One region of the Comamonas sp. Z1 genome, then DNA from elsewhere that is predicted to be linked to it. Evidence: riboswitches for the same ligand, from Rfam matches in the RefSeq annotation. Region 1 holds a riboswitch; each other region holds the start of a gene.
The links. Region 1 has a riboswitch for thiamine pyrophosphate ahead of FSY45_RS01305 (long-chain-fatty-acid--CoA ligase). Riboswitches for the same ligand answer to the same signal wherever they lie in the genome.
Positions count from the first base shown of each region.

Region 2: another riboswitch for thiamine pyrophosphate. It lies ahead of thiC (phosphomethylpyrimidine synthase ThiC); the one in region 1 lies ahead of FSY45_RS01305 (long-chain-fatty-acid--CoA ligase).
Region 3: another riboswitch for thiamine pyrophosphate. It lies ahead of FSY45_RS08470 (FAD-dependent oxidoreductase); the one in region 1 lies ahead of FSY45_RS01305 (long-chain-fatty-acid--CoA ligase).

Region 1 is NZ_VOQT01000001.1:299,246-309,134, forward strand. It holds gene FSY45_RS01300 (acyl-CoA reductase) at 1-511, opposite strand, end outside; gene FSY45_RS01305 (long-chain-fatty-acid--CoA ligase) at 508-1,602, opposite strand; TPP riboswitch at 1,673-1,764, opposite strand; gene FSY45_RS01310 (TonB-dependent receptor) at 2,075-4,204, shown strand; gene FSY45_RS01315 (energy-coupling factor ABC transporter ATP-binding protein) at 4,822-5,571, shown strand; gene FSY45_RS01320 (energy-coupling factor transporter transmembrane protein EcfT) at 5,564-6,157, shown strand; gene FSY45_RS01325 (biotin transporter BioY) at 6,168-6,761, shown strand; gene FSY45_RS01330 (AMP-binding protein) at 6,758-8,269, shown strand; gene FSY45_RS01335 (acetyl-CoA C-acyltransferase) at 8,275-9,498, shown strand; gene FSY45_RS01340 (nitroreductase) at 9,524-9,889, shown strand, end outside.
Region 2 is NZ_VOQT01000014.1:35,338-45,226, reverse strand. It holds gene cysE (serine O-acetyltransferase) at 1-600, shown strand, start outside; gene FSY45_RS20760 (nitroreductase) at 768-1,427, shown strand; gene FSY45_RS20755 (ABC transporter substrate-binding protein) at 1,559-2,779, opposite strand; gene FSY45_RS20750 (nitroreductase) at 2,964-3,623, shown strand; TPP riboswitch at 3,705-3,822, shown strand; gene thiC (phosphomethylpyrimidine synthase ThiC) at 4,081-6,024, shown strand; gene FSY45_RS20740 (ABC transporter substrate-binding protein) at 6,329-7,537, opposite strand; gene mog (molybdopterin adenylyltransferase) at 7,900-8,517, opposite strand; gene yjgA (ribosome biogenesis factor YjgA) at 8,510-9,193, opposite strand; gene pmbA (metalloprotease PmbA) at 9,259-9,889, shown strand, end outside.
Region 3 is NZ_VOQT01000003.1:375,127-385,015, forward strand. It holds gene FSY45_RS08455 (ankyrin repeat domain-containing protein) at 1-440, opposite strand, end outside; gene FSY45_RS08460 (SH3 domain-containing protein) at 564-1,037, shown strand; gene thiD (bifunctional hydroxymethylpyrimidine kinase/phosphomethylpyrimidine kinase) at 1,104-1,976, opposite strand; TPP riboswitch at 2,042-2,203, shown strand; gene FSY45_RS08470 (FAD-dependent oxidoreductase) at 2,267-3,361, shown strand; gene thiS (sulfur carrier protein ThiS) at 3,467-3,664, shown strand; gene FSY45_RS08480 (thiazole synthase) at 3,823-4,626, shown strand; gene thiE (thiamine phosphate synthase) at 4,637-5,578, shown strand; gene FSY45_RS08490 (Crp/Fnr family transcriptional regulator) at 5,905-6,624, shown strand; gene FSY45_RS08500 (phosphotransferase) at 6,907-7,992, shown strand; gene FSY45_RS08505 (acyl-CoA dehydrogenase family protein) at 8,045-9,319, shown strand; gene FSY45_RS08510 (methyl-accepting chemotaxis protein) at 9,578-9,889, opposite strand, start outside.

The DNA.
Region 1 (9,889 bases):
GCGCAGGCACGTTGCCGGCCCAGCTATGCACCAGCAGATCCGGGCCGAAAGCACGTACGGCTCCGCCCTTGGCTGCCGGCTGAAAGCCGTCGAGCACTGCCGGGTTGGGAAAATCCTCGGCCACAAAGCGCTTGAGCTGCGCCGCACGAAAGGTCTTGAAAAATCCTGTCAGCCCCAGCCGCACCATATCGGCGTCATAGCCACTGACCACGGGCAGCCAGGCTTCGGCCTGCTGGCGGTAGATGTCGTTACGGTCCAGCAGGCGGGCCATCGCACGATCGATGGCATCGATGATCTCGGCCACCGGCATGGGGCGCAGATGGATGGCTGCGGCCTTGCGCACACGACAGGCCAGTGCCTGCATCTGCGGCGCCGTCAGCACGGGCACGCTGACTTCCAGCAACTGACCGTCCTGAGACCCGAAGTCCAGCGTCTGCCACTGCACTTCGTCGTCGCCGAGGCCCGGCAGATAGCCAGCCTTGATACGCTGTAGCTTGCGCTGCTCGCTCATGCGCCGGCAGCTTTCACAAACTCTTCAACCGCCAGCGAGCACCCCTTGGCGGCGGCGCCCTCGGCGCGCCCCAGCAGCAAAAAGCCATCTTTTTCCTGCTGGCCGGCCCACAGGCCCACATCCTCGGTCAGGATGGTGGTCACCGCGTTGTAGTTGGCCAGATCGCAATGCACCAGAATGCCGCGCTCACCAGCGGCCACGTCCCTGCCGGTGATCGGCTCGACCAGACGCGAACGGATCCAGTGCGGACCGGACTTGACCGAAGGCAGCACCGCATTGCCATCGTCATAGAACTGGGTGCTCAGCTCCGTCATGCCATACATATTGATGCACAGACTGCGCGGCACGCCCAGCAACTGGGAAAGCTCGGCATAGAACTGCTCGAGCGGCAGCTCGCGCGACTGCCCCTTGTAGCCGCCCGTATCCAGCACGCGGCTGCCTGCGGGCAGGCGAAAGCTGCGGTCCTGCGCACGCAGGGCATCCATCACATGGACCAGGCTGAAGCTCGCGCCCAGCAGGGCAAAGGGCTGGCCGCTGCGCTCTGACTCTGCCAACGCAGCGCACAGGGCCTGCATGTCCAGCCCTTCCGAGTTCAGGTAGTAGCGGCTGCCTGCCGAGCCGAATTCGGAGCGGGCAAGTGCCAGATAGTGGGCCAGCGAGGAATTGGGCATGGCCTGCTCATCGGGAAACAGAATGCCCATGGGCATGCGCTCCAGACCCTGCATGAAGCGTCTGGCGAAATAGCGCTTCATGGACAGGTCGTAGACATCGAGCCGCGGATGGAAATGACGTCCGCGCGCAGCGCGGCCCGTGGTGCCGCTGGTCATGAACACGCGCTCGGCGGGCGACGGTGGCTCGCTGCGCAGCTCCATGGCCTTGAAGGCATCGATGGGCACGGCCGGAACATCGCGCCAGCTCCTGACATTGCGCAGCGTGGCACCGCGTCGCTGGCAAAAGCTGCGAAACGGCGCATTGCATTCGTACTGATAGGCGAAAAGGCGCAGGGCGAGTTGATTGAACTGGTCGTCGGTGCAGTCATCCATTGCGATGAAAGCAAGCAGATCGGCGACCAGCGAAGCGGCCTTGTCCATGAAATTCCTTCGAGAGCGGGGACATCATGCTCCGAAGGCTTGCTGACCATGCGAGAACGCACTGCCCGGAGGTCAGCTTGCAAGCTCTTCTTCCGCCGGTATGAACCGGGTCAAGTTCGCGGGTGTAGATCTCAGCACTGGCGTGCACCCCGGAGCGCGGCGCCATCTTACCCCAACGGCATCGCTGCACGGTGCCTGAGCCGCCGCATGAAAGTCGCGTCACTTGTAACCTGGGGTAATGCTCTATCACGGAGAAGAAGGTCATCCACAGTAGAAATCATTAAAACATTACCACCCAAATACAATCGGAGCAAAATTGCGAGCGTGCCCGACACGCACCTTGCCATGGCACCAACAATGATGCAGGCGCGCACTGCCTGAGCGAGCTTCACGCCGTAGCAAGAAACGCTGTCAACAGAGCTTGCGCCATCCAGGGCACCGAACGTCCACCCCGAGCCCCAGAGATATTCACATGCATTTTTCGCGCCTTTGTCATCTGGCAGGCTGGCCTGTGGCCGCCGCCGGACTGCTGCTGACGGCACAGTCCGCAATGGCCCAGCAAGCCGCCGCCCAGCCGGAACTGCCCCAGTTGTCCGAAGTCACCGTGCGCAGCACCTTGCAGGAGTCTGCACTTGAGCAAACCCCGGCCTCCGTGACCGTGCTCGACGGCGAGCGCATGCGCGAGCGCAATCTGCAGGTCAATCTCTCGGAGTCCCTGAGCGCAGCTCCGGGCCTGCAGTTGCAGAACCGCCAGAACTACGCGCAAGACCTGCAGCTGTCGATTCGCGGCTTTGGCGCACGATCCACCTTCGGCGTGCGCGGCATACAGATCTATGTGGACGGCATCCCCTCCACCATGCCCGATGGCCAGGGTCAGACCAACAATATCGATATCGCCTCGCTGGAGCGCGTGGAAGTGCTGCGCGGTCCTTACTCCGCCCTCTACGGCAACGCCTCTGGCGGCGTGATCAATGCCTATACCGAACGTGGTGAAGGCGCGCCCTCGGTGGAAAGCAGCTTTGCACTGGGCAGCGACGGCCAGAAGCGCCTGGGCCTCAAGGCCAAGGGCGAAGCCAACGGGATTGGCTATGTGCTCAGCGCCAGCCGTTTCCTCACCGACGGCTACCGGGCCCAGAGCGCGGCGGACAAAAACCTGTTCAACGCCCGCATCGATGTCAAGCCCGACGAATACAGCCAGCTGACCCTGGTGGCCAACCATGTGGACATCGATGCCAAGGACCCCGGCGGCATCACGCCGAAGGACTGGGCGGCAGATCCGAAGGCTGTGGCGTCCAACCCCTTGCTCTACGATTCGCGCAAAAGCGTGAAGCAGACCCAGGCCGGCCTGACCTATGAGCGCCAGCTGGACGGCGGCCAGGCGCTGCGCCTCATGGCCTATGCCGGTCAGCGCGAAATGATGCAGTTTCAGTCCACGCCCAAGGCATCGCAGACCGGCTACAGGGGTGGGGTGATCGGTCTCAAGCGCGACTATGGCGGCATCGATGCGCGCTGGAGCGGCAAATACGAGCTGGGCAGCCGCAGCCTGGGCCTGATTGCGGGCCTGGCCGCCAACACTGTCAGGGAAGACCGCCAGGGCTACAAGAACTTTGTGGGCAACCAGCTGGGCGTGGTCGGCGAGCTGGTGCGTGACGAGCGCAATACCCTCACCAGCATAGACCCCTATCTGCAAGCCTCCTGGGCCTTTGCACCGCACTGGAAGCTCGATGCCGGCCTGCGCTGGAGCAATGTGCAGTTCCAGTCGCGCGACCATTTCCTGGCCGACAAGGACGATAGCGGTAGCACCGGATTCCATAAACTCTTGCCGGTTGTTTCGCTGCAGCACGAACTCACTCAGGACACCAATATCTATGCCTCACTGGGTCGCGGCATGGAAACACCTACCTTCAACGAGATCTCGTACCGTCCCGATCTGGTGGGTGGTCTGAACTTCGGCCTCAAGCCTGCGGTATCGACCAGTGCCGAGCTGGGCATCAAGCAACGCTTCAATGTGGCCGGCCTGCGCGGCGACTGGTCTGCCGCGCTGTTCCAGACCAGCACCGACGATGAAATCGTGGTGGCCAGCAACGACAACGGCCGCACCTCTTATCAGAATGCCGGCAAGACCCGCCGCCGCGGCATGGAGCTGAGCACCAGCACCTGGCTGATGCCCCAGTTGCGCCTAAACGGCGCGCTGACCTTGCTCGATGCCAGTCTGCGCAGCGGCTATTGCGACAGCAAGGGCCAGGACTGCATTCCCGCCGGCAACCGCATTGCCGGCACGGCCAGACATCTGGGCTACCTGGGGCTGGAATGGCTTCCCGCCACCGACTGGCGTGTGGGTCTGGACTGGCGTCATGTGGGCCGTATTGCCGCTGACGACAAGAACCAGGTCTATGCCCCCAGCTACAACGTGGCCAGCCTGAGCGTGGGCTACACCCGGCGCCTGGGCGCCTGGAAGCTCAGTGCTTTTGCCCGCATCGACAATCTGGCGGACAAGAACTATGTGGGCTCGGTCATCGTCAACGAAGGCAATGGACGTTATTACGAGCCGGCCCCGGGACGTCAATGGATGACAGGTGCCAGCCTCAGCTACCAGTTCTAGCTAGGTCATCCGAGTTGCCGGACAGCAAAAAGCGGGCCCAGAGCCCGCTTTTTTATATCCGGACGGCTCAAAAGCGATTTCTTCAGAAAAATTTTGGTGCCTGCAAACTGCCTGTTTGAGCCCGAAAGCCGCCAATCTCGCGCCGGTTTGACTGCCTGACGATAGATGCCTCCAGCAAGCTTGCGCCCTTCAGCAGTGCAAGCCACGTCAAAACATGGCTATCCACGTCCAATCTCACAAATCTTCACGCTAGCGCTCGTGCAGTTTGAGCGAAGTTAGCCCCTGAAGCAGGCATGAACGACACACAGAAATTCTTCACTCTGCAACACGCTGCCATCAGGCGTGCAACTTCTACGAAATGCAGGGCAAATGGCAACAGGTGACTCCCCAAAGTAAAGAAATCATTTCTTATAGGAAATTCACATAAAAAGAGCTCAGATGGCGGGCTTTTGAAAGCAAATTCACAGCGCTAGAATCCGCCACCAGCGCTGCCTCGTATGTTTTAAGCCGGGGCACGGTTTCAGACTCCTCCGTATGTCAGCCCTTTTCGTTTCTTGTCATCCACATTCCAGCCCGGCACCTTGCAGCCCTGCCATTCCAGCAGCCGGAGCTGATGTATGAGTGACGGTTTGCAAAGCCCCGCCCAACAGGGCGTGCAGTTGGTCGACATACGGCTGCAGCGCGGCCAGACCCAGGTGTTTGACGGTTTGAACCTGGCCCTGACGGAACAGCGCATCGGCGTGATCGGCAACAACGGCGCGGGCAAGTCCAGCCTGTTTCGCCTGCTTTGCGGGCTCGAGCTGCCCCAGGCCGGACAAGTACTGGTGGATGGCATGCCCTTGCTGCAGGCCCGCCAGCACAAGCCCGGCCTGATCGGCCTGATGTTCCAGAATCCGGACGATCAGATCATCTTCCCCACCGTGGAGGAAGAACTGGCCCTGGGCCTTCGCCCCCAGGGCCTGAGCAAGCAGCAGGCCAGAGCCAGGGCGCGCGAGTTGCTGGCCGCACGCGGCCTGGCCCACTGGGCCGAGCGTGCTGTCAGCAGTCTGAGCCAGGGCCAGCGCCAGCAGGTGTGCTGGCTCTCGCTGCTGATTGCCGCACCGCAACTGCTGCTGCTGGACGAGCCCTTCGCCAGCCTGGACCTGCCCGGTCAAGCCCGCTTGGCCCAGGATATTGCCACCGCACCGCAACAGGTGCTGGTCTCCACCCATGTGCTCGACCATGTGCGTGACTTTGAGCGCGTGATCTGGCTGGAGCAAGGCCGGCTGCGCGCCGACGGCCCGGGCCGCGACATCTGCAGCGCCTACGAGACCTCAGTGCAGGAGCAGTTGCTGAAGAAAAGCTCGTACGGAGATCTGCATGGGTAGTCTCTACAGCGAAGTTGCGACCTGGCTGCATCGCTGGTCGGCCGGCCTCAAGCTCTTGCTGCTGGCGGTTTTTGGCACGCTGTTGTTTCTGATAGCCAGCCCCTGGGTGTTGGCGGGCTGCGGCGTGGCTTGCCTGCTTCTCTGGATCTCGCTGGGTCAGGCCACACAGGTGGCGCGCCGGCTGATGCGCTCGGTTATCGTCGCGGCACTGCTGGTGGCGGGCTTTCATGTCTTCATGGGCAACCCTGTGCTGGCAACCGTCAGCAGCCTTCGGCTGGTCTGCGCCTCGACCCTGGGCATTGCGCTGACCATCACCACCCGCCCCAGCGATCTGGTCGAGGTACTGGAATGGCTGCTGGCCCCGCTGGCCCGCCTGGGCATCCCCACCGAGCGCGTGGCCATGCAGCTTGCACTCATGCTGCGCTTTACCGAACATTTCTTTGTGCAATGGACAAAGCTGGACGAGGCATACCGCCTGCGCACCGGCAAAAGCGGCGGCCTGCGCCTGATTGCACCGCTGACGATTCATATGCTGCAGGCCACGCGCCGTGTGGCCGACGCCCTCTGGGCAAGACTGGGTTTCTAGGAGAGCATTGATGACTACCACACCCTCTCACACCGTATCGCGCGGCGGCGCACGCTCCATGGCTCAGGTATCGCTGTTCGCCGCCCTGATGGCCGTGATGGGCCTGATTCCCAAGATCGACCTGCCGTTCGGCGTGCCCATCACCATCCAGTCGCTGGGCGTGATGCTGGCAGGCGTCATGCTCGGGCCCTGGCGCGGTCTGCAGTCCATGGCACTGTTTCTCGCGGCCGTGGCCGTAGGTCTGCCACTGTTGTCGGGCGGTCGCGGCGGCATCGGAGTCTTCATGGCACCGTCTGCCGGCTATCTGATCGGCTACATGCTGGCCGCAGGCATTACTGGCGCCGTCATGGCTGCCCTGCCGCAGAGCACGCCGCGTCGCACGGCGCTGAGCGCCTTCATCGCCTCCTTGATCGGCGGCCTGCTGTGCCTGCATGCCTTTGGCGTGCTGGGCCTGATGCTGATCGCCAAGATGAGCCTGAGTCAGGCCTTTGCCGTGACGCTGGCCTTTGTCCCCGGCGACTTCATCAAATGTGTTCTCTGCGCCATCATCGTCCACACCGTGGCGCGCGGAATGCCTGACTGGCGTTTTGGCGGTCGCCGGTGAACGCGCTGTCCGCGGCGGCGCCGCTGCAGGGCTTGTGGCAGCTGGTTCATGGCCCGCTGGCCTATTGGGCGCAACACCGGCCCGATGTGGTGGCCCTGCAGAGCGAGGCCGGCTCCTGGACCTTTGGAGAGCTGCATGCCGAGGTCGAGCAGCGCTCGGCACGTCTGGTGGCGCAACGCGCGCCGCAAATGCTGCTGCTGGATGCCAACCGCTCAACGCTGGAGCGGCTGGTGGACTTTCTGGCCGTGATCCACAGTGGCCGCTGCGCGGCAGTCGCCGACCCCGACTGGCAACCGGCCGTGCGCCAGCGCATTGAAAGCTGGCTGCCTGAGCAGCCCTGCGAGCTGGATGCGGCGGCACCGACGGCAGCCTTCTATACTGGCTTTACCTCGGGCAGCACCGGCCTGCCCAAGGGCTTCAAGCGCCACCATCTGTCGTGGACGGAGAGCTTTCGCGTCGGCCTGCAGGATTTCGGCCCCGTCGTCGCCCAGCGCACGCTGGCACCGGGGCGCATCTCGCACTCGCTGTTTCTGTTCGGAGCCATGCAAGGCATCTGGTATGGCTGCGGCGCCGTCATGCAGGAGAAGTTCTCTGCCTCGCGCTGTCTTGCAACCCTGGCAGGCGGCGATACCCCCTGTCTTGTCGCCGTGCCCAGCCAGTTGCTGCTGATGCTGCAATGGGCGCAGCATAGACAGCTCGCACCGATTCCCGAGGTCGAACTGATCACCATCAGCGGCGCGCGCTGGATGCGCGCCCACACGCCGGCGCTGCGCGCCCTGTTCCCCAAGGCCCGCATCATTGAGTTCTATGGCGCCTCCGAGGCCAGTTTTGTCGCCTGGATGGATGCCGACGAAGCCAGCGGCCCGCAGGCCGTGGGCAGACCGTTCAGCAATGTGGAGCTATCCATTCGCCCCACCGGCAGCGATGCCGCCGAGAATGCGCTGGCCGAGCATGGCACCAGCCACGCCAGCGACGGCCTGATCTATATCCGCAGCCTCATGCTGTTCATGGACTATGTGGGCGACGCCCATGACGCCACGGCCGTGCTGCGCGATGGCGACTGGCTGTCCGTGCGCGACATGGGCCATATCGACGAACGCGGCATGCTGTGCCTGGCAGGACGCCAGAGCCGCATGATCGTCACCCAGGGCAAGAACCTGTTTCCCGAGGAAGTGGAGAACCTGCTGGCCAGCCACCCGGCGATTGCCCAGGTCTCGCTGCACGGCCAGGCCGATGCGCTGCGCGGCCTGCAGGTACACGCGGTGCTGCAATGGAGGCCGCAGACCGAGGTGCCTACGGCCCTGGAGCTGAACCAGTGGCTGCGCGAGCGCACCGAAGCCTTCAAGGTGCCTCGCCAATGGTGGATCTGCGAGCACTGGCCGCAGACAGCCAGCGGCAAGACCGATCACGGCCAGCTGGCTCAGGCCCTGCGCGCCAGCATGGCCGGGCCTGCGGGAGCTGCCATATCCCCTGCCCAGCGCCCCTCATTGCGGCCGTGGCAGAGTTGAGGCCCATGCCAAGCAAGACCCCCATCATTGCCTGGGCACGCAGCCCGGTGGCTCCGCTAGGCTCGGCCCTGGCCCAGCTCAGCCCTCATGAACTGGGCCGGCCGCTGCTGCTGTCACTGCTGCAGCAAAGCGGCCTGCCGGCCCATGCCGTGGATGCGGTCGTCGTCGGCAACGCCCTGGGAGCTGGCGGCAACCCGGCGCGCATGCTGGCACTGGCCGCAGGCCTGCCCGACGGCTGCGCCGCGCACACCATCGATACCCAGTGCTGCTCGGGCCTGGATGCGGTGGCCATGGCCGTGGGTCTGCTGCAATCGGGTCAGGCCGAGGTGGTGATTGCCGGCGGCATCGAGGCCTGGAGCCGCGCCCCCATTCGCCAGACCCGCCCGCAGCTCCCAGGCGAGCAGCCCCAAAGCTATGACCGCCCGCCATTTGCCCCCGATCCCGAGCGCGACCCCGATATGTTGCAATCGGCGGCCGACTATGCGCTCACGCATGGCTTCAGTCGCAGCCAGCAGGAGCAGTATGCGCTGCTGAGCCACAGCCGGGCCCTGGCCGCCCAGGCGCAACTCGCCCCCGAAATCGTGCCTGTGGCAGGGCTTGAGGCCGATGCCTATCCGCGTGCCCTCCAGCCCGGGCGTGCCGCGCGCATGCCAGTGGTGGCCCGGGGCTGCAGCCAGGCGGCCAGTCCCGGCGATATCGCCACCCATGCGCTCAGTGCGCTGACCATCTCGGCCAAGGCCGATGGCGCGGCCCTGCTGTTGCTGGCCACGCCCGAGGCCTGCGCCCGCTGGAATCTGCTGCCACGCGCACAATGGCTGGCCAGCGCCAGCGTGGGCGCCGCGCCAGAAACACCGCTGCTGGCCGCCATTGCGGCAGCGCAGATGGCGCTGGCCCGAGGCAGCAATGCGCTGGCCGGGCCGCACAAGCGACAATTGCTGGCCCAGGAGTTGTCGGCCATCGAACTGCACGACGCATTTGCCGTGCAAGGCCTGGCTTTCTGCGCCGCCATGGGCCTTGCGCCCGAGCAGATCAACAGCGCGGGCGGCGGCCTTGCGCGCGGCCACCCGATAGGCGCGTCAGGCGCGATTGCGCTGGTGCGCTGCCTGGCTCAGCTCCAGCTTCAGGCCCGCTCATCGACCACCGGCACTGCGCTCGGTCTGGCGGCCATTGCCGGCGCCGGCGGCATTGGCGCGGCAACCCTGGTGCAATGGCTGCAAGCCACCCCCTGAATCCATTTTTGATAGCTACCACCCCATGTCCAGCAAAGGCTCAGCTGCTACAACACTTGAAAGCATCGACTTGCCGGCAGGCATGGCGCTGATGCAGCAGCGCCGCTCCACACGTGCTTTCCTACCCGATGCCGTGCCTGACGCGCTGCTGGAGCAGCTGCTGTTGACGGCGCGCCAGGCGCCCAGCGGCGGCAATCTGCAACCAGGCCAGCTGATCGCAGTGCGCGGCAAGCTGCGCGAGCAACTGACTGCCGCCCTGCTGCAGGACGTTGAAAGCCAGGTGCCCGAATGCGAGGACTACGCCTACTTTCCGCGTCCCATGCCCATGCAGCTGCGCAAGCGCCAGGTGGCTTCGGCACAGGCGCTTTACGGCGCCCTTGGCGTGGCGCGC
Region 2 (9,889 bases), on a different contig from region 1:
ATCGATCACGGCATGGGTGTCGTGATCGGCGAAACCGCCGTGGTGGGCGATGGCTGCACCATCTATCACGGTGTCACCTTGGGCGGTACCTCGCTCTACAAGGGCGCCAAGCGCCACCCTACGCTGGGCAAGAATGTGGTGGTCAGTGCCGGCGCCAAGGTGCTGGGCGGCTTCGAGGTAGGCGATGGTGCCAAGATAGGCAGCAATGCCGTGGTCATCAAGCCCGTGCCTGCAGGTGCGACTGCCGTGGGCATTCCGGCGCGCATCATTCCCAGCAAGACTGGGCATAGCGCCGATGTGACCGAGCATGAGTCGGCACCCAAGGTCGAGGCCAAGGCGCAAACGGCTGTCGTGATTGACGAGGATTGCGGCAAGAGCGGCTTCACCGCCTATGGCGTGACGGCCGAAGTCGACCCCGTGGCCCAGGCCATGCGCTCTCTGTCCGAAGGCGCTGCCGGCCATGAAAAGCAGATTGCACTGCTGTGGGCCGCCATTGAGAAGCTCTCGATTCAAGGCCATGTAAAGGACTGTGTGCCCTGCGAGTCCGAACGACCCGAGGCATTCCAGAAGGACAAGATTGATCAGATTCTGGGCAAGTAAACCCCAGGCGCTTGTCCATGGATCGCTTGATGCTTCTGCTCTGCCAGTGAAAGCCAATGCCTGTCGTTGGCTTTTTTCATGGTGCTTGCCCGTAGTCGATTTGAGGGGCGAAAGCCCTGCCTGTCCGGCCGAGACTGCTTGCCAACTCAAACCCAAGGCGAGCAATGATGAATGTGGAACAGGCCATGCAGCAGCGCCATTCGGTGCGTGCTTTTTTGCCAAGGAGGGTGGATGCGGCGCTGGTCAGGGATTTGCTGGCGCAGGCCGGACTAGCGGCTTCAGGCGGCAACCTCCAGCCCTGGCGCGTGATAGCGCTGACGGGGGACAGCCTTCAGGCCTTGCGCCAGGCCATGCCTGCGGCGACCCCCAACTCTGATCCTGCCCTGGTCTATCCACCTCAGCTGTGGGAGCCCTATCGCAGCCGCCGCTTTGACAATGGCGAGGATCTCTATCGTTCCATAGGCATGGGGCGTGAGGACAGGAGTGGGCGGTTGCTGCAGCTAGCCCGGAACACCCATATGTTTGGCGCACCTGTAGGCGTATTCGTCGCGGTCGAGAGCCGCATGCTGCATGCGCAGTGGGTGGATCTGGGCATCTATCTGCAATCGCTGATGCTGCTGGCGACCGGAAAGGGGTTGGCCACCTGCGCCCAGGGCTTCTGGCGCAATTACAGCGATTTTGTGAGCCGGCATCTGGCGCTGCCGCAGGGCTACCAGATCGCTTTTGGCATGGCTCTGGGCTATGAGGACAGCGCGGCACCCATCAACCAGTGGCGCTCCACCAGGGCAGAGCCCGGGGAATGGTGCGAGATGCGCGGGTTCGAATGAGCCTTGTCTTGATGCCGGTGCGGGCAGTCGCTTGACGCTTCTTCTTGCGTGGCAAGAAGGCGAGGACGAAGCGCAGGGCATCAAGCCGGGTGCCATGCAGGCAGCCCGGCTGCTTCTTCAATGCCGACCGGCTACTTCCACAGAGCGCACTTGCTCTCTTCCTTGGTGGTGAAGACCTGGTCGCCGGGCAGGGTCTTGAGCACCTTGAAGTAATCCCAGGCCTTCTTCGATTCGGCCGGCGTCTTGACCTGCAGCAGATACATGTCGTGAGCGTAGCGGCCGTCGGGGCGGATCACGCCCTTGGCATAGAAGTCCGACAGCGGCGTGGCCTTGAAGCCGGCCATGATCTTGTCGGCGTCCGTCGTGCCCAGCTTCTCGGCCAGCTTCAGATACTGCATGGCGGCCGAGTAGTTGGCTGCCTGCAGCGAGGTGGGCATCTTCTTGAACTTGGCAAAGAAGCGATCCGAGAACTTGCGGCTTTCGGGATTCAGGTCCCAATGCCAGCTGTCGGTGAACATCAGGCCTTCCGTGGCTTTGAGGCCCAGGCTGTGGATGTCGGAGCTGAACAGCAGCAGGCCGGCCAGCTTCATGGTCTTGGTCAGGCCGAACTCGCGTGCCGACTTGATGGCATTGATGGTGTCGCCGCCTGCATTGGCCAGGCCCAGAATCTGGGCCTTGGAGTTCTGAGCCTGCAGCAGGAAGGAAGAGAAGTCGGCTGTGTTCAGCGGGTGCCTGACGTTGCCCAGTACCTTGCCGCCAGCGGCATTGACCACGCGGGTGGTGTCGGCCTCCAGCGCCTGGCCAAAGGCATAGTCGGCCGTCAGAAAGAACCAGCTCTTGCCGCCCAGCTCCACCACTGCCTTGCCCGTGCCCTTGGCCAGCGCCACGGTGTCATAAGCATAGTGCACGAAATAGGGACTGCACTGATCGTTGGTCAGTGCCGAAGTGCCCGCGCCGTTGATGATGTAGACCTTTTTCTTCTCGTCGGCCACCTTGCCCATGGCCAGGCCGGCACTGGAGGTGGTGCCGCCGATTAGCATGTTCATGCCCTGGGTGTCGAACCACTCGCGTGCCTTGCTGGCCGCGATATCGGCCTTGTTTTGGTGGTCGGCCGTCAATACTTCGATGGGCTTGCCCAGCAGCTTGCCGCCAAAGTCGTCCACAGCCATCTGCACGGCCAGAGCACCACCCTTGCCGTCCACATCGGCATAGAGGCCCGACATATCGGTGATGAAGCCGATGCGAATCTTGTCCTGCGCCTGAGCGCCTGCAGCGGTCAGCAGGCATCCCAGTGCCAGCGTCAATGTTCTTGGGGAAAAAACGGTAGCGGAGCAAACAGAGCGAGGCTTCATCAGAGTCATCTCCTGAGGTGGTGAGTACCCGGTCACTGCGACGGGCAGCCAGCATGGTCGCAGTTGGAGCAGGGCGCGCCATCAGGGCAAGCACCGGGGCGGCTGCGACAAGGTATCCACGGCGACTCGGGAAAATGCCGCAAGCTCCTACACTGCACACCAGTGATTTAGGAAAGTAGAAGAGATGGATATTCGTCAAGCATTGCAGCAGCGTCGTTCGGTGCGCGCTTTTCTGCCGCAGGCCGTGGCTGCTGCCACGGTGCGGGACTTGCTGGAGACCGCAGCGCAGGCGCCGTCCGGCGGCAATATGCAGCCCTGGCGTGTGACCGCAGTGGGCGGACAGGCGCTCAAGGATCTGTGCGCCAGGGCCAGGGAGACCGAGGCCGTGCAGCGCCCCGGCCTGTCCTATCCACCCGGTTTGTGGGAGCCCTACCGCAGTCGCCGCTTTGAAAACGGCGAAGATCTGTATCGCTCACTCAATATCGGTCGCGAGGACAAGGCAGCACGTCTGGCCCAGCTGGCCAAGAACGGCCAGATGTTCGGTGCGCCAGTGGGTATTTTCGTGGCCGTGGAGGAGCGCATGGGCTATGCGCAATGGGTGGATCTGGGCATCTATCTGCAGTCCTTCATGCTGCTGGCGGTGGAGAAAGGTCTGGCCACCTGTGCCCAGGGCTTCTGGCGCATGTACAACGACATGCTGATCGAACAGCTGGCATTGCCGGATGGCTACCAGATTGCCTTTGGCATTGCCCTGGGCCACGAGGATGTCAGCGCGCCCATCAACCAGTGGCGCGCAAGCCGTGCTGCCAGCAATGAATGGCTGGCGCTGCAGGGGCTGGATTGAACGGCGGATTAGACGCTTGAGGGTCAGGATAGTTAAACAGCTTCAAGAGTGCGCAAATTGTGGCAAAACCAGCCTATACTGCGTGCAGCTCCGGGGTGTGCGAAAGCGCTGAGATGCCAGTCACTGTGAAAACAGTGCAGGCGAACCCGACGAACTTGATCCGGTTCATACCGGCGGAAGAAGAGCGGGACCCTGACGCAGGGCCGATGGATTGACAGGGCAACTGGCACGAGTGCCAGCCCTGAAAGTCATAGGCACAGCAAACCCCAGGCGCCTCGCGCACTGGGGTTTTGTCTTTTCTGGACAGCCGGTGCGTGAAGAACCAGGCCGAAATTGCAGAATTTCGGCGGCACAGGCCGGATACCCATAGCGGGCCGGGCCAGTGCAGGGCAAGATCAGAGCAGGGCCGCACTCCACGGAGCGTTTGATGCACTTCAACCGCTTTGAGGAGACTGCGATGAACGCCCCTGATTCCATTTTTACGCCTGCTGCAGGTCATGCCCCCGATGCCGCCCGTTTTGCCGAGCTGCTGGCTCAGTCGCGCCAGCCGTTTCCCGCATCGACCAAGAGCTATCTGAGTGGCGCGCTGCATCCGCAGCTGCGTGTGCCGGTGCGCGATATTGCGCTCACCAATGGAGAGCAGGTCAGCGTCTACGACACCTCGGGCCCCTATACCGATCCCGCCGTACAGATCGACGTGCGCCAGGGCTTGCCCAGCGTGCGAGGTGCCTGGATCGAAGCGCGCGGCGACAGCGAATACTACGTGGGTCGCCTGCGTGTGGCGCTGGACGACGGCGGCAAGCGCGGCGAGGAAGATGCGCGCGTGGCCCAGCTGCGCGCCGAGGCGGCCGCGCTGCAGCGCCAGCCGCGCCGTGCCAAATCAGGCCAGAACGTGACCCAGATGCACTATGCCAAGCGCGGCATCATCACGCCCGAGATGGAGTATGTGGCCCTGCGTGAAAACGGTCGCCGTGAATGGATGGCGCAGTACCAGCAGGACGCGGCGCGCGAGCTGCGCCTGGCCGGCAACAGCCTGGGCGCGGCGATCCCGAAGATCATCACACCCGAATTCGTGCGCGACGAAGTGGCGCGCGGCCGCGCCATCATTCCGGCCAATATCAACCACCCTGAAATCGAGCCCATGGCCATCGGCCGCAATTTCAAGGTCAAGATCAACGCCAACATCGGCAATTCGGCCGTGACTTCCAGCATCGAGGAAGAGGTGGAAAAGCTGGTCTGGGCCATTCGCTGGGGCGCGGACAATGTCATGGACCTGTCCACCGGCAAGAACATCCACACCACGCGCGACTGGATTGTGCGCAACTCGCCCGTGCCCATCGGCACCGTGCCCATCTATCAGGCGCTGGAAAAGGTCGGCGGCATTGCCGAGGATCTGACCTGGGAGATCTTTCGCGACACGCTGGTCGAGCAGGCCGAGCAGGGCGTGGACTACTTCACCATCCACGCCGGCGTGCGCCTGGCCTACATCCACCTCACGGCCCAGCGCCGCACCGGCATCGTCTCGCGCGGCGGCTCCATCATGGCCAAGTGGTGCATGGCTCATCACCGCGAGAGCTTCCTCTACGAACATTTCGAGGACATCTGCGACATCATGAAGCAGTATGACGTGAGCTTCTCGCTGGGCGATGGCCTGCGTCCCGGCTGCGCGTCGGATGCCAACGACGATGCCCAGTTTGCCGAGCTGGCCACGCTGGGCGAGCTGACGCAGATCGCCTGGAAGCACGATGTGCAGACCATGATCGAAGGCCCTGGCCATGTGCCCATGCACATGATCCAGCAGAACATGACCGAGCAGCTCAAGCACTGCCACGAGGCCCCGTTCTACACCCTGGGCCCGCTGACCATAGACATCGCCCCCGGCTACGACCACATCGCCAGCGCCATCGGCGCGGCCATGATCGGCTGGTTCGGCACGGCCATGCTGTGCTATGTCACGCCCAAGGAGCATCTGGGTCTGCCCGACCGAGACGACGTCAAGCAGGGCATCATCGCCTACAAGATTGCGGCCCATGCCGCGGATGTCGCCAAGGGCCATCCGGGCGCGCGTTCGCGTGACGATGCGCTCTCCCTGGCGCGCTTCGACTTCCGCTGGCAGGACCAGTTCAACCTGGGACTGGATCCCGACACGGCCCAGGCCTACCACGACGAAACCCTGCCCAAGGACAGCGCCAAGGTGGCCCATTTCTGCTCCATGTGCGGACCCAAGTTCTGCTCCATGAAGATCACCCAGGAAGTGCGCGACTTTGCCAAGCAGCAAGGCGTGAGCGCCGAGAACAGCATTGCCGTGGGCATGCAGGCCAAGGCGGCGGAGTTCAATCAGGCGGGCGGCGATTTCTACATTCCCATCGTCAATGCCTCGACCGACACCACGGCACGTTGACCTGAGCTGAAGCCGGGCTGCGGCACTTGTGCATCAAGCGCTTTTGCCCGTCGCCATGAAAAATGCAGGCCGCAGGGCCTGCCTTTTTGCCGAGTGATGCCGCAGGGCTGCGGCGTTCGGCTTGGAAAGGGGCGCTGGGGACGCGGCCCGTCAGGTCCATCTCGATAAGGCGCAAATATCGCGATGTAAGTTTGTTGCGGATTGACGCTTGGAGCTGCTGGAACTGCTGCCATGAAAAAACGGACAGCTGCCGCGGCTTGCTGTCCGTTGTGCCGATGCGGGGCGTATGCCTCGCGGGTTCAGGTCACCGCCAGTACTGGCATTTGCTTTCCGCCTTGGTGGTCCAGATCTGCTCGGCTGGCAGCTTCTTGATGATCTTGTAATAGTCCCAGGTGCCCTTGGATTCGGCCGGCGACTTGACCTGCATCAGGTACATATCGTGCACATAGCGGCCGTCTTCACGGATATAGCCCTGGCCGAAGAAGTCGTCGATCTTGGTGCTTTTCAAGGTGGCCATGACCTTGTCGGCATCGAGCGTGCCGGCTTTTTCCACGGCCTTGAGGTAGTTCATGGTGGCCGAGTAGTCGGCAGCCTGGATCTCGCTGGGGCGGCGCTGGGTCTTGGTCATGAAGGCGTCGGCAAACTTGCGCGAGCCATCGTTCATGTCCCAGTACCAGGGGGCGGTGAACTGCATGCCTTCGGTGTTCTTCAGGCCCAGGCTGTGGATGTCGCTGAAGAAGACCAGCAGGCCGGCCAGCTTCATGTTCTTGGTGACGCCGAATTCCTTGGCCGCCTTGATGGAGTTGATGGTGTCTCCGCCGGCATTGGCCAGGCCCAGAATCTGCGCCTTGCTGTTCTGGGCCTGCAGCATGAAGCTAGAGAAGTCGCTGGCGTTGAGCGGCGTCTTGACCGAGCCCAGCACCTTGCCGCCACGTGCTTCGATGATCTTGCTGGTGTCGGCTTCCAGGGCGTGGCCGAAGGCATAGTCGGCCGTCACAAAGAACCAGCTCTTACCGCCCGTGTCCACCACGGCACCGCCCGTGCCCTTGGCCAGGGCCACGGTATCGAAGGCGTAGTGCACGGTATAGGGGCTGCATTGCTCGTTGGTCAGAGCCGAGCTGCCCGCGCCATTGTCGATAAAGACGCGCTTTTTCTCCTGTGCGACCTTGGCCATGGCAAGGGCCGTGGCGGAGTTGGTGCCGCCGAACACCAAGCTGATGCCCTGGGTGTCTATCCATTCGCGGGCCTTGCTGGCCGCGATATCTGCCTTGTTCTGGTGGTCGGCTGTCAGCAGCTCGATGGGCTTGCCCAGTACCTTGCCGCCAAAGTCGTCAATCGCCATCTGTATGGCAACGGCACCGTTTTTGCCTTCCACATCGGCATAGAGGCTGGACATGTCGGTGATGAAGCCGATCTTGACTTTTTCCTGTGCCATGGCGGGAGCCGCGAAGGCCGCCGTCAGGGCGAGAGCCAGCAGGGAAGCAGTGGGCGCAGACTGGGACAAGCGATGCATGGAGTCTCCTGAAAATTATGAGAAATGTGGAGAGAGCGTGCAGCGTCCGGTTGGCGGGTGGCCGCCGTCGCTGCATCGCAGCAAACATGCTAGGGGTGGCGATTGCGTCTGGCATCGGGGCAAGCACTTGCGGGAAATCCCAAGGGATACACCATCTTTGATAGCTGCTAGCGCTTTTTGTTCATAGGTTTCAGATGGATTTATTGCTGAAGTCCATGGATGAAAGGCGCAAATTGCTTTTATTCTGATAGCGATTGCAGCGAGATACCCGCAGCAGCCATGCCACGTGAGCACCATGAAAAAAGCAGCCCGCAGGCTGCTTTGGTGGATGTTTTGGCAGGGATTGCACCTGGCGCTGCAGGCTATGCAGTGCGCGGCGCGCGAATCGCGGTCTTGGGGCGAAAGGCCTTGCAGATCTCGTCATGGGTCTCGAGATAGGGGCCGCCGATCAGGTCGATGCAGTAGGGCACGGCAGCAAAGATGCCGTTGACCTTGGATTTGCCGTCGGCGTCCTTGAGGCCTTCCAGCGTCTCGGCAATCGCCTTGGGCTGTCCCGGCAGATTGATGATCAGGCTGCTGCCGCGTATCACCGCCACCTGGCGCGAGAGTATGGCCGTGGGCACAAAAGCCAGGCTGATCTGGCGCATCTGCTCGCCAAAGCCCGGCATTTCCTTGTGGGCCACGGCCAAAGTGGCCTCGGGCGTCACATCGCGCAGCGCGGGGCCGGTACCGCCGGTGGTCAGCACCAGGCTGCAGCCTGCATCGACCAGCTCGATCAGCGCCGCGCTGATGCCGGCCTGCTCGTCGGGAATCAGGCGCGGCTCGAACTGGATGGGGTTCTTGAGCGCGCGGCTCAGCCATTCCTGCAGCGCGGGCAGGCCCTTGTCTTCATAGACGCCGCTGCTGGCGCGGTCGCTGATGGAGACGATGCCGATCTTCACGGCATCGTGAAGATATACGGATACGGGCGCATCACTCATCGCCGTCATCCTCGGCGCTCGCACCGGCCTTGCCGGCGCTGGCCAGTTGCTCGCGCACCAGTTGGAACAGGTCGCGGTAGGCGCGGCCCTTGCTGACTTCCTTGGGTTCGGCATCGGGGCCGGCGGCAGCGGCCGCTGCGGCGGCTTGCTCCTTGGCCTTGTCGATGTCCTTGCGCGACTGGCGGATCAGCGAGCGCAGCTGCTGCACATCGGTGCCGGGGAAATGCTCCAGCCAGATGGACAGGGCCGCTTCCTCGACGATCAGGCGGTCGCGCCATTGCTCGGCCACCTGCAGCGACATTTTTTCGCTGGCCGAGCCATTGCGCTGCTCGTCCAGCGCCTGCTTCACGGCTGCGACCTGTTCCGGCGTCAGCTTGCGCATGAGCTTGCCGACATATTGCATCTGGCGGCGCTTGCCTTCGAAGTTGGTGATGCGCTTGGCTTCGGCCAGCGCGTCGATCAGTTGGTCGGACAGCTGCAGACGCTTGAAGAGGTCGCTGCGCAGCGTCATCAGCTCCTTGCCCAGATCCTGCAGCGCATCACTTTCGCGCTTGAGGTCGGTCTTGGTGGAATCGTAAGTGCCTTTGAGTTCGGCCTTCAGCTCAAGGTCCAGCTCGCTGCCTTCGGCAACGAACTTTCCGCGAACAAAATAGCCTTTGGTGGGTTTGCGTGACATGGTAAGGGGGCAATATCGGTGGCAGCGCAGAGGGCGCCGCAGTGGCGGCTATCATATCCGCCGCTATGAAAAAACCTCGCTCCAGCAATACAAGCACTTCCAGTGCACAGGCCCAATCCGCACCGCAAGCCGGTTTCAGCTTCAGCCAAGCCTTTTTCGAGGGGCTGGTGGACCAGGCTTTGCAGCATGCCAAAAAGCTGGGTGCGACGGACGCCGGCGCCGAGGCTTCCGAGGGCTGCGGCCTGTCGGTCAGCGTGCGCAAGGGCCAGCTGGAGACCGTGGAGCGCAACCGCGACAAGTCGCTGGGCGTGACCGTCTATCTGGGTCAGCACCGGGGCAATGCCAGCACCTCGGACTTCTCCGAAGCCGCCATCAAGCAGACCGTGCAGGCCGCCTATGACATCGCGCGCTTCACCGCAGAAGACCCGTTTGCCCGCCTGCCCGACAGCGCAGATATCGCGCTGCCCGGCACGCATCGCGATCTGGATCTGTTCCATCCCTGGGATATCACCAGCGAAGCCGCTGCGGAGATGGCGCTGCGCTGCGAGGAGGCCGCCTTCAAGACCCACCGTCGCGTGAGCAACAGCGAAGGTGCGGGCGTCTCGGCCCAGCAAAGCCATTTCTTCACGGCCCATACCAACGGTTTTCGCGGCGGCTACGCCAGCTCGCGCCACAGCATGTCGGTGGCGCCCATCG
Region 3 (9,889 bases), on a different contig from region 1:
GCTTCCATCAGGCAGGTCCAGCCCAGCCGGTTGACATGGTTCGCATCCACGCCAGCCGTGATCAACGCCTGGGCTGTTTCCAGATGGCCGCGCTCGCAGGCCGGAATCAGGGCCGTGCCGCCATAGCGGTTGGTGCTCTTGAGATCGGCGCCATAGGAAATCGTCATGCGCACAATCTCCAGCCGGCCCTGCGCGCCGGCCAGCAGATTGCGCACCGCCACGACATCGCCCTGCGCGGCAGCGGCCAGCAATTGCTGGCCCGGCATCTGCGGGTCCCCGGCTTTTGGCGCCGCAGCGGCGGCAGGTGTTACAGCCGGAGCATTCGCCGACGCCCTACTCTGGCAGGCCGTGAGCAGGGTCGCGGCGGCCAGAGCCGTCATCGCAAGCGTCAATCGGGTGGTCAACGAGGCGCTCCCATGGGCGCGAACTGGCTGGTTCATGGCATTCCTTTATGACTGTCGGGTGTTCAGCCCCTGTCAGCTTTCTACAGGAACTATAGCTAGCCACGCAAGTCCGATGAGGGTTACAGCCTGTTTTTAATCGTTCGAAGGAGAATCTGCCCCGTGCCTTGCAACCGCTGGATCCGCACCGCCGCCACTTCAAGCCTGATCGCGCTGGGTGCGCTCACCGCCGGCCTGCTGCCGGCCCTCGCACAAGCCCAGGAATTTGTCAGCATCAAGGGCACGACCGTGAATGTGCGCGAGCAGCCCAACACCCGCTCCGCAACCCTCTGGGAACTGAGCAAGGGCTATCCGCTGCAAGTCACCCAGCGCAAGGGGCAGTGGCTGCGCGTCAAGGACCATGAGTCCACGCTGGGCTGGGTCCACGCCCCGCTGACCAGCAAGAGCCCGCATATGGTGGTGACGGCGCGCACGGCCAATCTGCGCTCCGGCCCCGGCCAGAAGCACAAGCGCGTGGGCAAGCTGGAGCAGCATGAGGTGCTGCAGACTCTGAAAAAGCAAGGCAGCTGGGCCCAGGTCCAGCGCAGCAACGGCCAGAGCGGCTGGGTGGCCAAGAATCTGGTCTGGGGCTGGTAAGCCCTGCAACACGAACACCCAAAGCAAAGGCCTGCAGCAGCAGGCCTTTTTTGCGGGTGCCGGCAATCAGCCTTCGACGATCAGCTGCGCGCGCGGCGCATAGCCGTGATTGAGGGGGCCGTGACCCTGGCCGGTATAGACCTCGGCGCCCGCCTCGATGGCGCCCAGAATATAGCTGCGCGCCTCGGTCACCGCGGCCTCCAGCGCCAGCCCCTGGGCCAGGAAGGAGGCAATCGCCGACGACAGCGTGCAGCCCGTGCCATGGCCGTTATGGGTGACGATGCGCTGCGATTGCAGACGCAGATAGTCGCCGGCCTGCCGGCCTTGCCGGCCCAGCACATCCATGACCAAGTCGCCGCTCAGATGCCCGCCCTTGAGCAGCACTGCAGGCGCGCCCATGACCAGCAGATCGGCCACGGCCGCATCCAGCGCTGCAATGCCGTCGATGTTGCGACCCAGCAGCAAAGCTGCTTCATCCAGATTGGGTGTAATCACCGTCGCCAGCGGGAACAGCTCCTGGACCAGCGCCTGTGCTGTCTCGGGAACGATCAGGCGATCGCCGCTGGTGGCCACCATCACGGGGTCCAGCACCACGTTCCTGATCCCGTGGCGACGGATCGCATCCGCCACCACGCTCACCACATCGGGGGTTGCCAGCATGCCGATCTTGACGGCATCGACGCCTATGTCCTGCACAACGGCATCGATCTGGCCGCGCACGGTATCGAGCGGAATGCCGTGAATACCCGTCACGCCCAGCGTGTTCTGCACGGTGATGGCCGTGATCGCCGTCATGCCGTAGCAACCCAGTGCCGCACAGGTCTTGAGGTCGGCCTGGATGCCGGCACCACCGCCGCTGTCCGAGCCGGCAATGGAGAGCACGCGTGCGTAGCGCTTTTTTGCGGCGCCGGAAATGGAGGAAGAAGCAATCACTGTCATGGCAAAAATTATCGCCCATGCGCATGGTCAATGCGTGCTGTTTGCGGTTGTGCTGTAATGTCCAACGGACGAAACAGGGGTGTCCCGCAGGCAAGCAGCCTGTGCGGACTGAGAAACACCCTGGGGCTGCGCCAGCCACGGGCTGCGCACCAGAGCACCATCCGTGCCCTGTGCCCCCTGCACCCGATCCAGGTCATGCTGGCGTGGGGAGTTTCACAAGCCGCAAGGCATGCCGCGTTTTGTCCTGCACATGGCCCTGTTCCTGTGTCCGGATGGAAAACGATTTGCACATGTCATTGCTACAAGCTTCTTCAAAGATCGCAATTCTCGGCGGCGGCCTCATGGGCCGTCTGCTGGCTCTGGCCCTGGCCCAGCGCGGTCACGCCATCGACCTCTATGACGCCCATGGCCCGCAAGGCGATGGTGCTGCGGCGCGCGTGGCGGCTGCCATGCTGGCGCCGCTGGCCGAGTCGGCCATTACCGAGCCCGGCGTGGTGCGCATGGGCCAGCATGGGCTCAAGCGCTGGCCCGAGCTCATAGCTCAGCTCGAGCAGCATGTGTTTCTGCAGCAAAACGGCACGCTGATTCTCTGGCACCGCCAGGATCAGGGCGATGCGGCGCGCTTTTTCGGTCTGCTGGAGAAAAACCGGCGCATCAACCCCAGCCTGCCGGCCATGCAGGAGAAGACCGGCGCGGCGCTGCAGGACTGCGAGCCCGCGCTGCAGGGACGCTTCAACCAGGCCGTCTATCTGCCCGGCGAAGGCCAGCTCGACAACCGTCAGCTGCTGACGGCGCTGGTCGACAAGCTCAGCGCCCTGGGCGTGCAGCTGCACTGGGACAGCCCGCGCGAGGTCGGCGACTTACGTCCCGGCGAGGCCGGCCAGCCCGACTTCGTGTTCGACTGCCGGGGCCTGGGTGCCCGCAGCCAATGGAAGCAGCTGCGCGGCATTCGCGGCGAGGTGGTGCGCATCCATGCGCCCGAAGTCACGCTGCAGCGCCCCACACGCCTGATCCATCCACGCTACCCCATCTATATCGCGCCCAAGGAAGACCATCTGTTCGTGATTGGCGCGACCGAGATCGAATCCGACGATATGTCGCCGGCCAGCGTGCGCTCCACGCTGGAGCTGCTGAGCGCGGCCTATACCGTGCACTCGGGCTTTGCCGAAGGCCGGATTGTGGAGATCGCCACCCAGTGCCGCCCCACCCTGCCCGATAATCTGCCCGCCGTGCGCCTGCTGACGCCGCGCGTCATGGAAGTCAACGGCCTCTACCGCCACGGCTTCATGATCTCGCCCGCCATGCTCGACGTGGTGCTGGAGCTGGTGGACCGCAACGACTCGCCGCTGGCGCGCGAGTTCGATGTCGCCGTGCATCGCGGCTGAGCCGCGAGCCCGAACTTTGGCGCACAGCACTTGCACCTCCTGCGCACGCAAGCGCCGCCGTGCAGAGGTTTAACTTAGCACCCGCTTTATTTTCTGTTTCATGCCATGAAGATCACCCTCAACCAGCAAGCCACCGAGCTGCAAGCCCATGCCACCGTGGCCGATGCGCTGGCGCAGATGCAGGCCAAGCCCCCGTTTGCCGTGGCGGTCAACACGGTGTTTGTGCCCAAGACGCAGTACGCCGACCATGCGCTCAACGAGGGCGACAGGATGGAAGTCATCTCTCCAGTGACAGGCGGCTAGGAATGACCTCCCTGAGTCGCTTCGCGCCTTCCCCCTGGGGGCGACACCCTCGCGGCGAGGCGGCTCTTGCTCGGTGTCACTGACTGGGCACATGTCTGTTTGAGGCTCACTGGGCTTCACACGCATTGCGGTACAAAGACAAGAGATATAGATAAATCATGAATACAAAAACCACCGACGACACCCTGGTTCTCTACGGCCAACGTTTTGAAAGCCGCTTGCTGCTGGGCACCTCGCGCTATCCCTCGCCCGCCATTCTCGAAGCGGCTGTGGAGCGTTCCAGGCCCGCCATGGTCACGGCCTCGTTGCGCCGCCAGGGCAGCAATGCGGCCGAGACCGGCGCCAGCTTCTGGGAACTGCTGCGCAAGCTCAACGTGCCCGTGCTGCCCAACACGGCAGGCTGCATGACCATCCAGGAAGCCGTGACCACGGCCCAGATGGCGCGTGAAGTCTTCGACACACCCTGGATCAAGCTGGAGCTGATCGGCGACGACTACACGCTGCAGCCCGACACGCTCAACTTGGTGGAGGCTGCCTCTATCCTCATCAAGGACGGTTTCCAGGTCCTGCCCTACACCACCTACGACCTGGTGCTGTGCCAAAAACTGGTCGACGTGGGTTGCCAGGCCGTCATGCCCTGGGCTGCGCCCATAGGCACCGGCCGCGGCCCCATCAACCCCTATGCCATGCAGATGCTGCGCGAGCGCCTGAAGGTGCCGCTGATCGTCGATGCCGGCCTGGGCCGTCCCTCCCATGCCTGCACCGTGATGGAATGGGGTTATGACGCCGTGCTGCTGAACACCGCCGTGGCCCTGTCCGAAGACCCCGTAGCCATGGCCGGCGCATTCTCCGATGCCGTCAATGCCGGTCACGCCGCCTGGCGCGCTGGCGCCATGGCCGAACAGAACGCCGCCCAGCCCAGCACGCCCGTGCTGGGCACCCCTTTCTGGCATCAGGAATAAAGGCCGGCCCATGGACTCCGCAGAAATCAAGGCCCTGGCGCAAGCCATCGTCCACCAGCACTGTGCCCATTTTGGCGCCCAGTTGCACCACGATGCCAACTCGGTCGAGCTGACGCCCCAGCCCGTGCCGCCCGCGCTGCGCCAGGAGCCCGCCTATCTGGCTGCGCTGGAAGCCTGCAGCGAGCTGGGCTTTATCGCCGTGGATGCACAAACACTGGCCCAGGCCTGGCAGTGCCAGAGCGAACGCAACAATCATTTCGATGTCACCCACTGGCCCGACGACCCACGCGACTTCGGTCTCGGCAAGGCCGACCCGGCACTGGCTTTTGCCCATTGCCCGCGCGAGCTGGGCCTGTATGGCGTGCTGCCCACGGCCGAATGGGTGGGCCGCATGGCCCGCGCGGGCGTGCCCACGGTGCAGCTGCGCTTCAAATCCGGCGACCAGGCCGCCGTGGCCCGTGAAGTCAAGGCTGCTGTCGAAGCCGTCAAGGGCACGCAGGCACGCCTGTTCATCAACGACCACTGGCAGGCTGCGCTGGACGCAGGCGCCTACGGCATCCATGTGGGTCAGGAAGATCTGGACGTGATCGGCCAGCGCGATCTGCAGACCATCCGCAACTCGGGCACACGCTTGGGCGTCTCCACCCATGGCTACGCCGAGATGGTGCGCGCCCATGCGGTCCAGCCCAGCTATATCGCCCTGGGCGCCGTATTCCCAACCACGCTCAAGAAGATGGCGACTGCCCCGCAAGGTCTGGCGCGTCTGGCGGCCTATGTGCGACTGATGCAGCAATACCCGCTGGTGGCGATTGGCGGCATTTCCGAGGACCTGTTCCCCGCCGTGCGTGCCACGGGCGTGGGCTCGGTAGCCGTGGTGCGCGCCCTGGTCAACGCCCCCGATCCGGAAGCCGCCGCCCAACATCTGCTGCAGCGCATGCAGGCCGCAGCCTGAGCGCATCTACCTCCGACTCAATAGCTGCCAGCGCTTGATATAGGTGCCGGCAGCTTTTTTTACTGCATGCTCAACGACTGCAGCAGTGCCGAACATGCCTGGTGCACGAAACTCCGGAAATGACAAGATTGAATGCCCGCAGCCAGCGGGCATTTTTGCTGGCAGCCGCTGTGCAGACCGCATATCTGCTGGGTTTTCTTGATCGGCGCAAGCCCTGTTCGCGGTAAAAGCGGACGCACAGGTGACAACCCTGAGTCCCGCAGTTGCGGCACAGCCGGTCCCACACGCGACAATGGGGCGGTTACCAGTCACGCATAAGACAGAACATGGACGAGCCAATTCTTAGTATGGAAGAACGTGAGGCGATCAACTCTGGTCGCTGGTTTTCATCCCTTTCGCCCTCTTTGCGGCACGACATTCTTCGATGCGCTTACGTCAAACGATACAAAGATGGCATGCTCATCTGCGCTCGCGGCGAACCGCCCGAGGAGTGGATTGCCTGTGCACGTGGAGCGGTGCGGGTCAGCTCCACCTCCATCACGGGCAAGCAGATCACGCTGACCTATGTGGAGCCGGGCATCTGGTTCGGGGATGTGGCGATTCTGGATGGCGACAAGCGCACGCACGACGCCTATGCACATGGCGAGACCACGTTGCTGTGCGTCTCCAAGGCGGACTTCAAGCGCATTCTGGCAGAGCATGTGGAGTTTTCCGAAGCGATCTTGCGCCTCAATGCGCGCCGCGTGCGTCAGCTCTACGGCCTGGTGGAAGACCTCAACACCTTGCCGCTGCGCGCGCGCCTGGCCAAGCAGCTGTTGCACCTGACGCGCAGCTATGGCGTGATGAGCCTGTCGGACAGCAACGAGATCCGCATCGGCCTGCATCTGGCGCAGGAAGAGTTGGCGCAGCTGCTGGGCGCCTCGCGCCAGCGCGTGAACCAGGAGCTCAAGTCCATGGAACGCGAGGAAGTCATTCGCATCGAACCGGGTGGCCTCATCGTGCGCGACCGGGTGACGCTGCTGCGTATTGCAGACACCGACCACTGATTCACCCCCTGAGCGGCTTTGCCGGGGGCGGCCCCGCCGCTTCCCCCCAAGGGGGGACGACATCTTCGCTGCGGGGCGGCCCTTGCTTGATGTCTCACTCTTGGGCTGCGCCTGTTTTCGGGGCAGCTATCTTTGGCCGTCCTCAGCGTTCACGCTTTCTTGCATCTTCGCCGCGCGTTCTGCGGCAACTCCCCCCTTTCACGCATTCGCTTGCCGCACCTCTGGTGCGGCACGGCGGGCTGCGCCTTGCCCATCACAAATCGAACAAAGGACTGAGACAGCATGAGCACTTATGAGCATTTCGTCGGCACCCGCGCGGTTTCCGATCAGCATGCGTTTGATACCAATGCCATGACCGACTGGATGAGCCGTCATGTCCAAGGCTTTGAAGGTCCACTGCAGGTGGAGATGTTCAAGGGCGGCCAGTCCAACCCCACCTACAAGCTGATCACGCCCGGCAAAAGCTATGTGATGCGCGCCAAGCCCGGTCCCGTGGCCAAGCTGCTGCCTTCGGCCCATGCGATCGAGCGCGAATACCGCGTGATGAAGGGCCTGGCCGGCACAGATGTGCCCGTGCCGCATATGTATGCGCTGTGCGAGGATGAATCCGTCATCGGCCGCGCCTTCTACATCATGGAGTTCATGGAAGGCCGCGTGCTCTGGGACCAGTCCCTGCCCGGCATGACGCCTGCGCAACGCGCCGAGATCTACGACGAGATGAACCGCGTGATCGCGGCCCTGCACAGCGTGAAGTTTGCCGAGCGCGGCCTGGCCGACTACGGCAAGAGCGGCAATTACTTCGAGCGCCAGATCGGTCGCTGGAGCAAGCAGTATGTGGCCTCCGTCACCCAGCCGATTCCCGAGATGGACAAGCTGATGGAGTGGCTGCCCGCCCATATGCCGGCCAGCGCGCGCGACGAGGGACGTGTCTCCATCGTGCATGGCGACTACCGTCTGGACAACCTGATGTTCCACCCCACCGAGCCGCGCGCGATCGCCGTGCTGGACTGGGAACTGTCCACGCTGGGTCATCCGCTGGCCGACTTCAGCTACCACTGCATGAGCTGGCATATACCGGCCGAGCTGGGCCGCGGCATCGCGGGGCTGGACATCGCGGGCCTGGGCATCCCTGCCGAGCACGATTACATCCAGCGCTACTGCCAGCGCACCGGCATTGCCGATGTGGCCACGCTGCAGCGCGACTGGAACTTCTACCTGGCCTACAACATGTTCCGCATCGCGGCCATCCTGCAAGGCATTGCCAAGCGCGTCGAGGCCGGAACGGCCTCCAGCGCCCAGGCCAAGGCCTCGGGCGACACCGCCCGCCCCATGGCCGAGCTGGCCTGGTCCTTTGCTCAGCGCGCCTGACTTTTTATCCACCACCACGCAACTTGACCGTCCCACAATAAAAGGAGCACTCATGGACTTCGACTACTCGCCCAAAACCAAGGACTTGCAGCAACGCCTGCTCAAGTTCATGGACGACTACATCTACCCGGCGGAAAAGGAGTATGCCGAGGAGATGCAGGCCAACACGGCCGCCGGCAAGCGCTGGACGCCGCTGCAAACCATTGAAAAGCTCAAGCCCAAGGCCCAGGCCGCGGGCCTGTGGAATCTGTTCCTGCCCGTGGACAGCGCCGAAGCCTCGGGCTACCACGGCGCGGGCCTGACCAACCAGGAATACGCACCGCTGGCCGAAATCATGGGCCGCGTGCCATGGGCTTCCGAAGTCTTCAACTGCTCCGCGCCGGACACCGGCAATATGGAGACCATTGCCCGCTACGGCAGTGCCGAGCTCAAGGAGCGCTGGCTCAAGCCCTTGCTGGAAGGCAAGATCCGCTCGGCCTTCGCCATGACCGAGCCCGAAGTCGCCTCCTCCGACGCCACCAATATCTGCACGCGCATCGAGCGCCAGGGCGACGAATACGTGATCAACGGCCACAAGTGGTGGATCTCGGGTGCCGGCGACCCTCGCTGCCAGGTCTTCATCACCATGGGCAAGACCGACCCCGAAGCGGCCAAGCATTCGCAGCAGAGCATGATCATCATCCCGGCCGATGCCAAGGGCATCCGCATCGAGCGCCCGCTGAACGTGATGGGCTATGACGATGCGCCCCACGGCCATATGGAGATGTATTTCGAGAACGTGCGCGTTCCCGTCGGCAATATTTTGCTGGGCGAAGGGCGCGGCTTCGAGATCGCCCAGGGCCGCCTGGGCCCGGGCCGCATTCACCACTGCATGCGACTGATCGGCCTGGCCGAGCGCGCGCTGGAGCTGATGTGCAAGCGCGCCAGCAGCCGCGTGGCCTTCGGCAAGAGCGTGGCCCAGCAGACCGTGACGCAGGAGCGCATTGCAGAAGCGCGCTGCAAGATCGACATGGCGCGCCTGCTCACGCTCAAGGCCGCCTGGCTGATGGACGTGGCCGGCAACAAGGTGGCCAGGACCGAGATCGCCATGATCAAGGTCGTCGCCCCCAGCATGGCCTGCCAGGTTATAGACTGGGCCATGCAGGTCCACGGTGGAGGCGGCATGTGCGACGACTTCCCGCTGGCCTATGCCTATGCCGCAGCACGCACGCTGCGCTTTGCCGACGGCCCCGACGAGGTGCACCGCAACGCGATCGCCAAATGGGAGCTGGGCAAATACGGCAGCTACGGCAAGAACGCCGAAGTGCCCATCACGCGCGGCGGCTGATGCGAGGCGGCAAGAGCGGATCACGCCGCTCCTGCTCCCCGGAAACAAAAACACCCCGTCAGCCACGGCTGCGGGGTGTTTTTGTTTCGAAGGCAGGCTTGTTACTCGCTATCAACAAAGAAGCTTATACCGCCTTATATCAAAGGATTTCAGATGAAAAACATATTGAAATTCAATGAATAAATACGATAGAAGCTCCTTAATCAATAGCAAAATAGCTAACAACACCAGGCCCGGCACCGCACGCCCGTACCGGACTTAGAAGCTCTCCCACTCGCCATCGTCTGCCGTTGCTACCTTTTGCGGCTGGGGCGCTGCTGCGCTTTTCGCGGGGCTCAGGACCGGCGGCTTGCTCCCCGCCGACATCGCCGGGCGCTTGAGCGCAGCCGACGGGGCCTTGAGCGGGGCCGAAACCTTGATCGCAGCCCTGGCAGGCGCGGACTTGAGCGCCGCAGGCGCCAGGGCTGGCGTGGCTTGCAGACCGGACTGGGCGCCGAGCTTGAAGAAGCTCACCGTCTCGGCCAGCGCGGCGGCCTGGCTACGCAGCGCGTCGGTCGCGGCTGCGGCCTC